2 regions of the Streptomyces sp. NPDC047002 genome follow, and region 1 is predicted to be linked to the other one. Evidence: riboswitches for the same ligand, from Rfam matches in the RefSeq annotation. Region 1 holds a riboswitch; the other holds the start of a gene.

What was found. Region 1 has a riboswitch for S-adenosylmethionine ahead of thrC (threonine synthase). Riboswitches for the same ligand answer to the same signal wherever they lie in the genome.
Region 2: it holds a riboswitch for S-adenosylmethionine, as region 1 does, so the genes downstream of both, AB0910_RS25930 (aminotransferase class V-fold PLP-dependent enzyme) here and thrC (threonine synthase) in region 1, are expected to answer to the same signal.

Annotation. Positions count from the first base shown of each region.
Region 1 covers NZ_JBEYWC010000006.1:168,038-174,539, reverse strand. Annotated here, with positions in the region: gene AB0910_RS08760 (lysylphosphatidylglycerol synthase domain-containing protein) at 1-199, opposite strand, end outside; gene groL (chaperonin GroEL) at 929-2,554, opposite strand; gene AB0910_RS08750 (cold-shock protein) at 2,891-3,094, opposite strand; gene AB0910_RS08745 (ubiquitin-like small modifier protein 1) at 3,516-3,794, opposite strand; gene thrC (threonine synthase) at 3,853-5,160, opposite strand; SAM riboswitch class I at 5,178-5,305, opposite strand; gene AB0910_RS08735 (glucosyl-3-phosphoglycerate synthase) at 5,472-6,428, shown strand.
Region 2 covers NZ_JBEYWC010000034.1:50,924-57,425, reverse strand. Annotated here, with positions in the region: gene AB0910_RS25950 (NlpC/P60 family protein) at 235-1,272, opposite strand; gene AB0910_RS25945 (NYN domain-containing protein) at 1,607-2,989, opposite strand; gene AB0910_RS25940 (rhomboid family intramembrane serine protease) at 3,173-3,892, shown strand; gene AB0910_RS25935 (Lrp/AsnC ligand binding domain-containing protein) at 3,889-4,170, shown strand; gene AB0910_RS25930 (aminotransferase class V-fold PLP-dependent enzyme) at 4,192-5,475, opposite strand; SAM riboswitch class IV at 5,604-5,721, opposite strand; gene trpD (anthranilate phosphoribosyltransferase) at 5,787-6,502, opposite strand, start outside.

The sequences.
Region 1 (6,502 bases):
CGGGCAGCGGTTCGAGCACGGTGCCCTGCCGCGCGAGCGACACCGCGACCCAGCCGAGCGCGGTGACGCCGCATGCGGCGAGCAGCCAGCGGACATCGGCGGTCAGCAGCTGTCCCGCTCCCGCCACGAGCAGCGCGCGGTGCGCGAAGACCCAGTAGCCGATCACCACGACCGGCACGACCCCGACGACCTGGCGCACCGGCAGCCGCCGCCCTGCCCCACCCCCACGCCCCACCCACGCCGCCCGCATCGCTCGCGCCTCCCCCGTGCGGTGTGGCGCTCGCTCGCGGCCCGCTGACCGCACTGCTCTCACCCGCCCCGCACCACCAGGTCCCACCCGCCGCGGCGCGGCCGGCCCGCGCCCAGTGTGCCCGGCGGCGCGGCCTCCCGCGCCGTCCTGTGCCGTACGGCTGGGGGACGGTTGGCGGACGTCCCGGCATCCACCCGGTGCCCGGGGCATCCACGCGGCTGCCCGGACGTTCACCAAGGGTGGGTAGGACACCGGGCATGCGCTGCTGTCCCTCCGCACACCAGGAGCTCCTGCACCGCGCCGCGATCTGGGCCGCCGCCCTGCGCCTTCCTCTTCGCCCTCGCGCTCTGCAACGACCTGCACCTCGGCGAGACCACCGCGGGCCGGATCGCGGGCATACCGGGGCTGCCAGGACTCCCGCTGCTCCAGGGCGTGCCGCAGCCCGCCGGGCTTGCCCCCTATCCGGGGGTGATGGGGCGCGCGCTGGTCGCGGAGGCGCTGCGGCGCGGCGCCGACCACCTGCTCGCCGCGGGCGACATCTCGGCCGGGGCGTGCGCCGCCCGCCCGGGCAGCGGTCCCGGGAGACCGCGGAGGGAAACGCGGAGGGCGGCACCCCCTGGGAGTAGGGGATACCGCCCTCGTGCGAGCCGTGCGGGACTTCGAACCTCGTGGCGAGGATCAGAAGTCCATGTCACCGCCCGGCATGCCGCCCGGCGCGCCCGCGGGGGCGGCCTTCTCCGGCTTGTCGGCGATGACGGCCTCGGTGGTGAGGAACAGGGCCGCGATGGAGGCCGCGTTCTGCAGCGCGGAGCGCGTCACCTTCGCCGGGTCGATGATGCCCTCGGCGATCATGTCGACGTACTCGCCGCTGGCCGCGTTGAGGCCGTGGCCGACGGTGAGGTTGCGCACCTTCTCCACCACGACGCCGCCTTCGAGGCCGCCGTTGACGGCGATCTGCTTCAGCGGGGCCTCAAGCGCGAGCTTGACGGCCTGCGCGCCCGTCGACTCGTCGCCGTCCAGCTCCAGCTTCTCGAAGACGGAGGACGCCTGGAGCAGGGCCACGCCGCCACCGGCGACGATGCCCTCCTCGACGGCGGCCTTCGCGTTGCGCACCGCGTCCTCGATGCGGTGCTTGCGCTCCTTGAGCTCGACCTCGGTGGCGGCACCGGCCTTGATGACGGCCACGCCGCCGGCCAGCTTCGCCAGGCGCTCCTGGAGCTTCTCGCGGTCGTAGTCCGAGTCGCTGTTCTCGATCTCGGCGCGGATCTGGTTCACGCGGCCGGCGACCTGGTCGCTGTCGCCCGCGCCGTCCACGATGGTGGTCTCGTCCTTGGTGATGACGACCTTGCGCGCGCGGCCCAGCAGGTCGAGGCCCGCGTTCTCCAGCTTGAGGCCGACCTCCTCGGAGATGACCGTGCCACCGGTGAGGATGGCGATGTCGCCGAGCATGGCCTTGCGGCGGTCGCCGAAGCCCGGGGCCTTGACGGCGACGGACTTGAAGGTGCCGCGGATCTTGTTGACGACCAGGGTCGACAGGGCCTCGCCCTCGACGTCCTCGGCGATGATCAGCAGCGGCTTGCCGGACTGCATGACCTTCTCCAGCAGCGGAAGGAGGTCCTTCACGTTGCCGACCTTGGAGTTCACGATCAGGATGTACGGGTCGTCGAGGGACGCCTCCATACGCTCCATGTCGGTGGCGAAGTACGCCGAGATGTAGCCCTTGTCGAAGCGCATGCCCTCGGTGAGCTCGAGCTCGAGACCGAAGGTCTGCGACTCCTCGACGGTGATGACGCCTTCCTTGCCGACCTTGTCCATGGCCTCGGCGATGAGCTCGCCGATCTGCGGGTCGGCGGCGGAGATGGAGGCGGTGGAGGCGATCTGCTCCTTCGTCTCGATGTCCTTCGCCTGCTCCAGCAGGGCGCCGGAGACGGCCTCGACGGCCTTCTCGATGCCGCGCTTGAGGGCCATCGGGTTCGCGCCCGCGGCCACGTTGCGCAGGCCCTCGCGGACCAGGGCCTGGGCGAGAACGGTCGCGGTGGTCGTGCCGTCGCCCGCGACGTCGTCCGTCTTCTTGGCGACTTCCTTGACCAGCTCGGCGCCGATCTTCTCGTACGGGTCCTCGAGCTCGATCTCCTTGGCGATGGAGACACCATCGTTGGTGATCGTGGGCGCGCCCCACTTCTTCTCAAGGACGACGTTGCGACCCTTGGGGCCAAGGGTGACCTTGACGGCGTCGGCGAGCTGGTTCATCCCGCGCTCCAGGCCGCGCCGTGCCTCCTCGTCGAACGCGATGATCTTGGCCATGTGAAGTGGTCCTCCCGGACTGGGGTGGATTTCTCCGGACCGCGCCCGTGCCCGCGACGGACGGCCAGTGCGCTGCCCGTTCCTTCCGGACTCGCGCCTCGGGCCTCACTGACCCGGTCCAAGTTGTCACTCTCACCAGTAGAGTGCTAACGCCAATGATTAGCACTCGACCCACCCGAGTGCAAGCCGCTCCGCGGTACGGGCCCCCGTGCACGAGGCGCGCGGGGGCCCGCGCGCCCCCGCGCACGGCGCACGCGAGGGGCCCGCACCCCCGGTGTCTGCGGGTGCGGGCCCCTCGGTTAGGCTTGCGTATGCTGCTGGCCGATCGCGCCGGGATCAGACGGCGAGCTTGACCATGTCCGCCTGCGGACCCTTCTGGCCCTGCGAGATCTCGAACTCAACTCGCTGACCTTCTTCAAGGGTGCGGTAGCCGTCCATCTGGATCGCGCTGTAGTGGACGAAAACATCCGCACCACCGTCGACCGCGATGAAGCCGTAGCCCTTCTCCGCGTTGAACCACTTGACGGTGCCCTGAGCCATGCCCAACTCCCCTATTACTGGCCCCTGCAAGGGACCGCACTTCGCGCCGGAACGCGTCGACCGCGGCTGAATGTATCTGCCCAACTGCCCTCTGCAACAGGTCAATCCGACGAGAATTCTGGGCATGGCTGAAGACGCGAACCGGAAGTACGTTCGCGTTCCTGGGCAAGTCGGGCCGCGCAAAGCGCACTTATTGCGCAATCAGTACCAAAACTTTGACCCGATGTTGTCGCGTTCCTGTGCGCGTGGGGTATGGCCGGCACGTCGCGGATGGGCGGACCCGTGCTCGCATGAATCGTACCGCGCTCAACCATACGGAAAGGCCCCCACACGCCGGTGCGGTGGGGGCCTTTCGCGACGACTGCCGCACGGCGCCGGGCCGTTGGACCCGGGCGGGCGGCCGTTGGACCCGGGCGGGCGGTCAGCAGCCGCCGGCGACCGCGGGGATGATCGACACGCCGGCGCCGTCCGGCGTGGCCGTCTGCAGGCCCTGCTCGAAGCGGACGTCGTCGTCGTTCACGTACACGTTGACGAAGCGGCGCAGCTTGCCCTCGTCGTCCAGGACGCGCCCGCCGATGCCGGGGTGGTCCTTCTCCAGCGAGGCCAGGACCTCGGAGAGGGTGGCGCCTTCGGCCGGGACCTCGGCCTTGCCGCCGGTGTAGGTGCGCAGGATGGTGGGGATGCGGACATTGACGCTCATGGGCGGGTGCCTGCCTCTCGGGTGTCTCGGGGCTCGGTTGCGGGGCGCGCGCTGCGGGTCAGCTCGCCAGCCCGGCCGCGCGGAACGCGTCGAGGCTGGGCCGGATCGTCGCCGTGGGGCCGGTCGTCGGGGCGACCGCGTCCAGCGTCTTGAGGCCGTCGCCGGTGTTGAGCACGACCGTGGTCAGGGCCGGGTCGAGCCGCCCGTCCTCGATCAGCTTCCTGGTGACGCCGACGGTCACGCCGCCCGCGGTCTCCGCGAAGATGCCCTCCGTGCGGGCCAGCAGCTTGATCGCGTCCACGACCTGCTCGTCGTTCACGTCCTCCACGGCGCCGCCGGTGCGGCGGGCGATGTCCAGCACGTAGGGGCCGTCGGCCGGGTTGCCGATCGCCAGCGACTTGGCGATGGTGTTCGGCTTCTGCGGCCGCACCACGTCGTGGCCCGCCTTGAAGGCGGTGGAGACGGGCGAGCAGCCCTCGGCCTGCGCACCGAAGATCTTGTACGGCCTGTCCTCGACGAGCCCGAGCTTCACCAGCTCGCGCAGCCCCTTGTCGATCTTGGTGAGCTGGGAGCCCGAGGCGATCGGGATGACGATCTGGTCGGGCAGCCGCCAGCCGAGCTGCTCGCAGATCTCGTACGCGAGCGTCTTGGAGCCCTCCCCGTAGTACGGGCGGAGGTTGACGTTCACGAAGCCCCAGCCCTCGCCGAGCGGGTCGCCGATCAGCTCGGAGCAGAAGCGGTTCACGTCGTCGTAGTTGCCTTCGATGCCGACGAGTTCGCCGCCGTAGACGGCGGCCATGACGACCTTGCCCTGCTCCAGGTCGTGCGGGATGAAGACGCAGGAGCGGAAGCCGGCGCGGGCCGCCGCGGCGCCGACCGCGCCCGCGAGGTTGCCGGTGGACGAGCAGGACAGCGTGGTGAAGCCGAAGGCGCGCGCGGCCTCGACGGCGATCGCGACGACACGGTCCTTGAAGGAGTGCGTCGGGTTGCCGGAGTCGTCCTTGACGTGCAGCTCTCCGGTGATGCCCAGCTCGCGGGCGAGGTTGTCGGCGCGCACGAGCTTGGTGAAGCCGGGGTTGGTGCTGGGGTGCGCGGCGACGTCGGCGGGGACGGGCAGCAGCGGGGCGTAGCGCCAGATGTTGTCGGGGCCCTCCGCGATGCGCTTCTTCAGCGCCTCGGGGCCGTCGTCCGGCAGGTCGTAGGCGACTTCGAGGGGGCCGAAACAGCTTTCGCAGGCGAAGATCGGGCCGAGCGGGAAGCGCTCCCCGCATTCGCGGCACGAGAGGGCGGCGGCGGGTCCGAGATCGACGGTGCCGGTGGCGGATTCGTCGGAGGCATCGGTGGTGCGGACGGTCTGCACAGCCATGGAGGCGAGGTCCTTTCTCCTCATCTTCCTCGCGGCGCGTCTCGCCGCAAGACGGAATTGGCACCTTCCCCACCGTGACCTCGCGGTCGGCGGGAGGGTTGCCGGGGCTTCAACGGGCCGTTCCCTCTGCCCCTCTGGATGAGCGGTATGGCGACCGGAACCGGGCTCCGGTGCTTTTGTCCCGCGAGGGCGACCCGGCATGCAGGTCTCTTTCGCGTTGTTCAAGACTGTAGCCGAAGGACCGGACGGTGCTAAGGGCCGTCCGGCACGCGAGATGGATCACGCAGTGGCCCGACGAGGGAGAACCGATCGTGCTGGAAGAGGTGGAACACTGGCTGACCAGGCGTTCCTGGTCGGTCGGCGAGCGTCCGCTCGACCGGCTGCTGGTGGCCAAGGCCACACGCGGGACGACGGTGAGCGTGGTCCTGCCCGCCCTGGACGAGGAGGCGACGGTCGGCGCGATCGTCTCCGTCATCCGCCGCGAGCTGATGGAGAAGGCGCCGCTCGTGGACGAGCTGGTGGTCGTCGACTCCGGCTCGACCGACCGCACGTCGGAGGTGGCCGAGGCGGCCGGCGCCCGGGTGGTGCACCGCGACGCGATCCTGCCGCGGCTGCCCGCGCTGCCGGGCAAGGGCGAGGTGCTGTGGCGCTCGCTCCTGGTCACCAGCGGGGACGTGGTGTGCTTCGTCGACGCGGACCTGCGGGAGTTCTCCGCCGACTTCGTCTCCGGGATCGTCGGCCCGCTGCTGACCGACCCGGGCGTGCAGTTCGTGAAGGCCATGTACGACAGGCCGCTGGGCTCAGGCGGCGGGCCCGCGGCCGCCCAGGGCGGCCGGGTCACCGAGCTGGTCGCGCGCCCGCTGCTCAACCTGCACTGGCCGCTGCTCGCGGGCTTCGTGCAGCCGCTCGGCGGCGAGTACGCGGTGCGCAGGCAGCTGCTCGAACGGCTGCCGTTCCCCGTGGGGTACGGGGTGGAGCTCGGCCTGCTCGTGGACGCGCTGCACCTCGTCGGGCTCGACGCGCTCGCGCAGGTCGACGTGGGGGTGCGGCTGCACAGGCACCAGGACGACCGGGCGCTCGGGCGGATGGCCGCGGCGATCTACCGCACGGCGCAGCAGCGGCTCTCGCGCGCCCATCTCGTACGGCCTGCGCTGACGCAGTTCGAGCGCGGTGCGGGGGGTTTCGAGCCGCGCACGCACGCGGTCGACACGGAGGAGCGGCCGCCCATGCGGGAGATCGAGGAGTACACGACGGGCCGCGCCGCGTGACCCGGCGCACGTCCGAGCGGGCCGTCACGCGGCGCGGCCGGGCGCGGCGCCGGGTGACCGCCGCGGCACGGTCC
Region 2 (6,502 bases), on a different contig from region 1:
CTCCTTCTTCCGCTGGACGCGCGGGTGCGCGCCGACGCGGCACGTGCCGCGCGGAAGCAGACAGTAGCCGTGCCGTCACGGGCGGACCAAAGACCGGCTCGCGGGCGGTGCGGGCACGTCGCGGAAGACCGTGAGGTCACCGGCGGGTCGCGGCGTCAGCAACGCGCCCCGCGACATCGCCCGTTCGGGCGGTGCGCGGGGCGCTGCGGCGGGGAAGCCGGTCCTGCGGGCGGCTCAGCCGACACGGACGCCGTACTCGAAGGGCATGTCGTCCATCGCCTCGTAGCGGACGCTGGCGCCGGGGTGCGGGGCGTGCAGCACCTGGCCGTTGCCCGCGTACATGCCGACGTGGCTGGCGTCGCCGAAGAAGATGACCAGGTCGCCGACCTGGAGCTGGTCGCGCGACAGGTGCGGTCCCGCGGCGCCCTGGGCCTGCGAGGTGCGCGGTATGGAGACGCCGGCCTGGGCGTAGGACCACATCATCAGGCCGGAGCAGTCGAAGGAGGAGGGGCCGGTGGCGCCGTAGACGTACGGGTCGCCGATCCGGGTCTGCGCCGCGGCGAAGGCGGCGGCGGCACGCTGCGAGGCGGGGACCGCGTTGCCCAGGTCCACCCGGGAGCTGGAGCGGTCGGCGCGCTGCGCGTCCTGCTGCTGGAGCTGGGCCCGCTGCTGGGCGGTGAGGGTGTTGAGCAGCTTCTGCGCGGTGGCGAGCTTGCCCTGGACCTCCTTCTTCTTGGCGCCCAGTTCCTTGCGGGTGTCCGCGAGGTCCTTCATCTTGCTCTGGGCCTCTTCGCGCTCCTGCGCGAGCTCCCGCTGCTTGGCCTGGATCTCCCGGAGCTGGTCGGCCTGCTTGGCGCTGACCTGGTCCATGGTGGACGCCTTGTCCAGGTACGTGTCCGGGTTGGCGGAGAGGAACAGCTGCACGGACGGGTCGATGCCGCCGGTGCGGTACTGGGCGGTGGCCATCGCACCGAGCGCGTCCCGCATCGTGTTGAGCTCGTCCTGGCCCCGGGCGACCTTGTCCTGGAGGTTGTCGACGTCCTTCTGGAGCTTGGACTCCTGGTCCTTCGCGCCGTCGTACTTCTCCGTCGCCTGCTCCGCCTGGTGGTAGAGGTCGTCGACCTTCGACTTGACGGCCTTGAGGTCCTTGCCCGCCGGCTTCGGATCGGCGTGCGCCGCCTGCGAGGTGAGGGCGACGGCGGCGGCGGCCGTGGCGGTGAGCACCGTGACACGGGTGCGGTTCGGCTGCTTGGGACGACGGTGGGACGCCACGAAGGCGAGCTCCTTCTTCCTCAACCGCCTGCTGGGACCGGCGTGCGCCGCCGCACGGCGGACTGCTCCGGTTCCGGCTCCGCGCGCCCGCTCCCCCGTATGAGCTGAACTACGCGAATTCGGCGGCACCTTCGCTGTTCGCCCCGGGTGGACGATCAACCGCGCGAAGGTTCGACCCGACCCTAGTGACCTTCTTGTGATCAGTTCAAATCCCAACGGCAAAAATCTTCGCCAGGAGGGCATAAAATACGGACTTTACACAGACAGTAATGGTCAGTTGACTTTCCGCTGCCCTGGGTAACCCTTCAATTCGGGCATTGTACGCAGGAGTTGCTCAGGACCGCGAAAGCCGCTTCAGCAGCAGAGCGGACGCGACGGGCCGCGCCCCCGCGGCGGCGACCCCGTCGGCCACCTCGCGGTCGGTGGAGACCACCACCACGGGCCGCCCCGGCGGCTCGGCCCGCACCAGCCGGCGGATCAGCTCATCGGCCGTGACGCCCGGTTTGGAGAACAGCACCCGCACGCCGCGCGGCGGCGCGAGCAGCACGGGCGCCGCCAGCTCGGCGCCGTCGAAGACGCAGGTCACCTCGGCGCCGCTCTGCGCAGCGAGCATCGAGAGGCCGCCGAGCAGCCGCAGCCGCTGCTTGTCCAGCGGCATCGTCGGATAGCCGGTCTTCGTCACGTTGTAGCCGTCGACCAGCAGATGCGTCTGCGGCAGCGCGAGCAGCTGGTCGAGGAGCGCGGGATCCGTCGCCGACAGGGCGCGCGCCGCCACGTCCTTGGGCGACATCCGCCCCGGCTCCACCGCGTCGACGGTGTCGGCCGGCCGGGCCGCGGCCGGGGGCAGCGCCAGCTCGCGCCGCAGCCCCTGCGCGGCGTCGAGGACCGTGTCGAGCAGCAGCCGCAGCCGCATGTCCTCCACCGAGCGGCCCTCGCGCGAGGCGCGGCGCGCCGCCTCCACGGCGGACTCCGCCTCCGTGAGGCGCGCGCGCACCCGCCGGGTCTCGCTCTCCGCCGCCGACACCTGGGCGGCCGCGTCGGCGCGCACCGCCTCCGTCTCGGCCGCGGCCTTGCGCAGCGCGGCCTCGCCGCGCTTCACGTCGCTGAGCGCGCTGCGCAGCTTGCGGTGGAGCGCCTCGGTCTCCCTGCGGGCCGCGGCGAGCTCCTCCCGCAGCCGCTCGGTCTCCGTGCGGGTCAGGGTCTTCGCCGCGGCGAGCTCCTCGCGCAGCCGTTCGAGCTCGCGCCGCGCCTCGTCGTCGGCGCGCTCGGCGTGCGCCCGCTCCGCCTCCTCGCCCGCGGCGACCACCAGCTTCACCCATCCGGGCGGCCGCAGTACGTACGCGGCGGCCGCGACGTCGACCGGATCGGCGGCGGCGGGCGGCGAGCCGGCCGCCACGGCGGCGGCGAGCTCGGGGTGCGCCTCCGCGTACCGCTCGCCGACGCGCTGCCTGAACAGGGGGTCGCTCTCCAGGGCCGCGGCCATCGCGGTGCCGCCGAACCTGGCGCGCCGCGCCGGGGTGAACCTGGCGTACTGGCGCAGCTGGGCCGGCAGCTCGGCGACGGTCAGCCCGCCGAAGGCGTCGGAGACCAGCGCGACGACCTTGCGCCGCACCCCTTCGGGCAGCGGCCTGTCGAACACCTCGGGCGGCTCGCCGCCGCTCGCTTCGGCCTCCTCGGCCGCACCGGTCGGCTCAGCCCCGCCGGCGGGCTGCTCCACGATCCGTCACCCCGCTACCTCGTGCTCCTTCCGGACGGCCTCTGGTGGACCGTCTCCCGGCGGCCCCGTGTCGCCACGGCGACGCCCTCGGTCCCGTAACCCTACGGCCTCCGCCCCCTCCGGAACCCGTCCATCCGGCGAGGCGGTCCGTCCCGGTCCGCCCCGGTGCGTCATGCTCTGTCGGTGAGCAGAAGGCGGACAGTGCGCGGCCCCGTGGTGACGTGTGCCCTGATCGGCCTGTGCTGCCTGGCCTTCCTGGTCAGTCCAGTGTCGGGCCTCGATCCCGCGTACGGGAAGGGCGAAGCGCTGCTGGCCGCGCAGAGCGCGTACTTCCAGCGCTGGGGCATCGTCCCCGGCCAGTTGACCTCCGGGGCGCCGCACGCGCTGGTCACCCCGCTGACCGCGCTGTTCGTGCACGGGAACTGGCTGCACCTGCTGGGGAACATGCTGTTCCTCTACGTCTTCGGCACGATGGCCGAGGAGCGCATGGGACGGCTCCACTTCGCCGTCTTCTACCTGGTGGTGGGCGCGCTGGCGATGTCCGCCTACGCCGTCGCCAACGCCGGGAGCTCGCAGACGCTCGTGGGCGCGTCCGGGGCGATCTCCGGGGTGCTCGGGGCGTTCCTCTTCCTCTTCCCGAAGGCCCGGGTGACCAGCCTCTTCCCGTTCCTCTTCTTTCTGCCGCTGCGCTTTCCCGCGTGGATCGTGCTGCTGTTCTGGTTCGCGCTCCAGTGGCTCGCCCAACGGCAGGCCCAGGGCGCGGCGGGCACCGGGCCCGAGGTCGCCTACCTGGCCCACCTGGTGGGGTTCACCTGCGGCTTCGGCTACGCGGCCGTGCGCTATCTGCGGCCCGGTAGAGTGAACGGCCAAGCCGTGGCCACCGAGGGAGAACGACAGCCGTGATCACCGCGATCGTGCTCATCAAGACCAGCGTCGACCGGATCCCCGAGATCGCCGAGTCGATCGCCGCGCTGGACTCCGTCACCGAGGTCTTCTCCGTCACCGGCACGTACGACCTGATCGCGATGGTGCGCGTGGGGCAGCACGAGGACCTGGCGGACGTGATTCCCGGCCGGATCAGCAAGATCCCCGGCGTCGAGGCGACCGACACGCACGTCGCGTTCCGCGCGTACTCCCAGCACGACCTGGAGACGGCGTTCTCGATCGGCCTCGACGCCTGAGCCCTGCCGGGCCGCGCCCGCTCAGGCGGTCAGCTCGCCCACGGCCCGCACGAACCGCTCGATGTGCTCCTCGGGCGTGCCCGCGCCGAAGCTGACCCGCACCGCGTTGAGCGGCCCCTCGCCGCAGTCCGCGCCCCCTCCCGCGGCCGCGCCGGTCAGCAGCCGCACCAGCGGGTGCGCGCAGAACAGCCCGTCGCGCACGCCGATCCCGTACCGGTCCGAGAGCGCGGCGGCGAAGGCGGAGCTGTCCTGCCCCTCGACGACGAACGACACCACGCCGACCCGGTGCGCGCCCTCGCCGAACAGGCTCAGCACCCGCACCCCCGGCAGCTCGGCGAGGCCGGAGACGAGCCGGCCGAGCAGCAGCTGCTCCCGCGCCGCGAGGTTCTCGAATCCGGCCTCGGTGAGCGCCCGGCAGGCGGAGGCGATGGCGTAGGCGCCGACCACGTTGGGCGAGCCGGCCTCGTGCCGGGAGTCGTCGGTGTTCCAGTCGGTCTCGACCCCGCCGTCCCCGGTACGCGCGACCCGCCGGGTGGCGCCGCCACCCGCCAGGTACGGCGCGGCCTCGCGCAGCCAGTCGGCGCGGCCGGCGAGGACGCCCGCGCCGAACGGCGCGTACAGCTTGTGGCCGGAGAAGGCGACCCAGTCCACGTCGAGCGCGGCCACGTCGACCGGCAGGTGCGGCACCAGCTGCGCCGCGTCCAGCACGATCCGGGCGCCGTGCCGGTGCGCGGCGGCGGCCAGCTCGGGCACCGGCCACAGCTCGCCCGTCACATTGGACGCGCCCGTCACGCAGACCAGCGCGGGCCGCGCCGTGTCGCGGGCCGCCAGCGCCGCCTCCAGCGTGGCGACCGCCGCGACCGGTGAGCGCGGCGCGTCGAGGTACGTCACGGAGGCGGTGCGCTGCCACGGCAGCAGCGCCGCGTGGTGCTCGGTCTCGAAGACGAAGACCTCGCACCCCTCGGGCAGGGACGTGGCCAGCAGGTTCAGCGAGTCTGTGGTGGAGCGGGTGAAGACGACCCGGTCGTCGGGGCGGCAGCCGAGGAAGGCGGCGACGGTGCGCCTGCTCTCCTCGAACAGGTCGGTGGAGAGCCGCGAGAGGTGGCCGGCGCCGCGGTGCACGCTGCCGTAGTACGGCAGGTACGCGGCGACGTCCTCCCACACGCGCCGCAGCGCGGGCGCGCTCGCCGCGTAGTCGAGCGCGGCGTACGGGATCTCGGTGCCGTCGGCGAGCGGGGCGCAGACCTCGGTGCCGAGCACGGGCAGCGGGGCAGGGGTGACGGGGGCATCCAGGTGTACGGACATGGCGAAGCCTTCTGGGGTGCGAAACGAGTGCCTGAGGCGGCGGGGACACGGAGGGGCGCTCTGCGCCTATCGCATTCGCATGGGTACGGCAGCTCCCTCTGAGGACCTGGACCCCAGTGGAGACTAAGGGCCCGCGCTTGCCGCGGACCTCGCTGCCCACGGCCTGGTCTTCACCCGGGGCACCCCGCCACGGACGGAGGGTTGCCGGACAGCGGGCCGGGGCCGTAGTCGCTGTCACTCATGACCTTGGCCGCGAGTATGCCACACGCGTACGAGCCCTCCGCAAGTCCCCCCGTGGCGCCTGCGGCCGCTCAGCGGCCTGAACGGGCGTCACGGGGACGCGCGGTCTCGCGGTTGGTGGCCGCGACCCAGCCCGCCAGGGCCCGCGCCGCGGCGCCCGAGTCGACGGACTCCGCGGCCCTGGCGAGGCCCGCGGCCAGCTGGACGTCGAGCGCGTCGTCGGTCTGGTCGAGGGCGACCAGCGCCGCGGCCGCGTTGAGCAGGACCGCGTCGCGCACCGGGCCGTGCTCGCCGGCGAACAGCCGGCGCGCGACGTCCGCGTTGTACGAGGCGTCCTGGCCGCGCAGCGCCGAGACGGGCACGATGTCGAGGCCGACGGAGCGCGGGTCGAACGGCTCCTCGCCGACGGCGCCGTCCCGCACCCGCCACACCCGGGACGTCGCCGTCGTGGTCAGCTCGTCGAGGCCGTCGTCGCCGCGGAAGACCAGCGCGGAGTTGCCGCGCTCGGCCAGCACGCCGGCGACGATCGGCGCCATCCTGGCGTCGGCGACGCCGACGGCCTGCGCCCGTACGCGCGCCGGGTTGGTCAGCGGCCCCAGGATGTTGAACGTGGTCTGCGCGCCCAGCTCGCGGCGCGCGGTCGCCGCGTGCCGCAGCGCGGGGTGGAACCTGACCGCGAAGCAGAAGGTGATGCCCGCCTCCTCGGCCACCTCGGCCACCCGCTCGGGGCTCAGGTCCAGGTTGACGCCGAGCTTCTCCAGCACGTCCGACGCGCCGCTCTGCGACG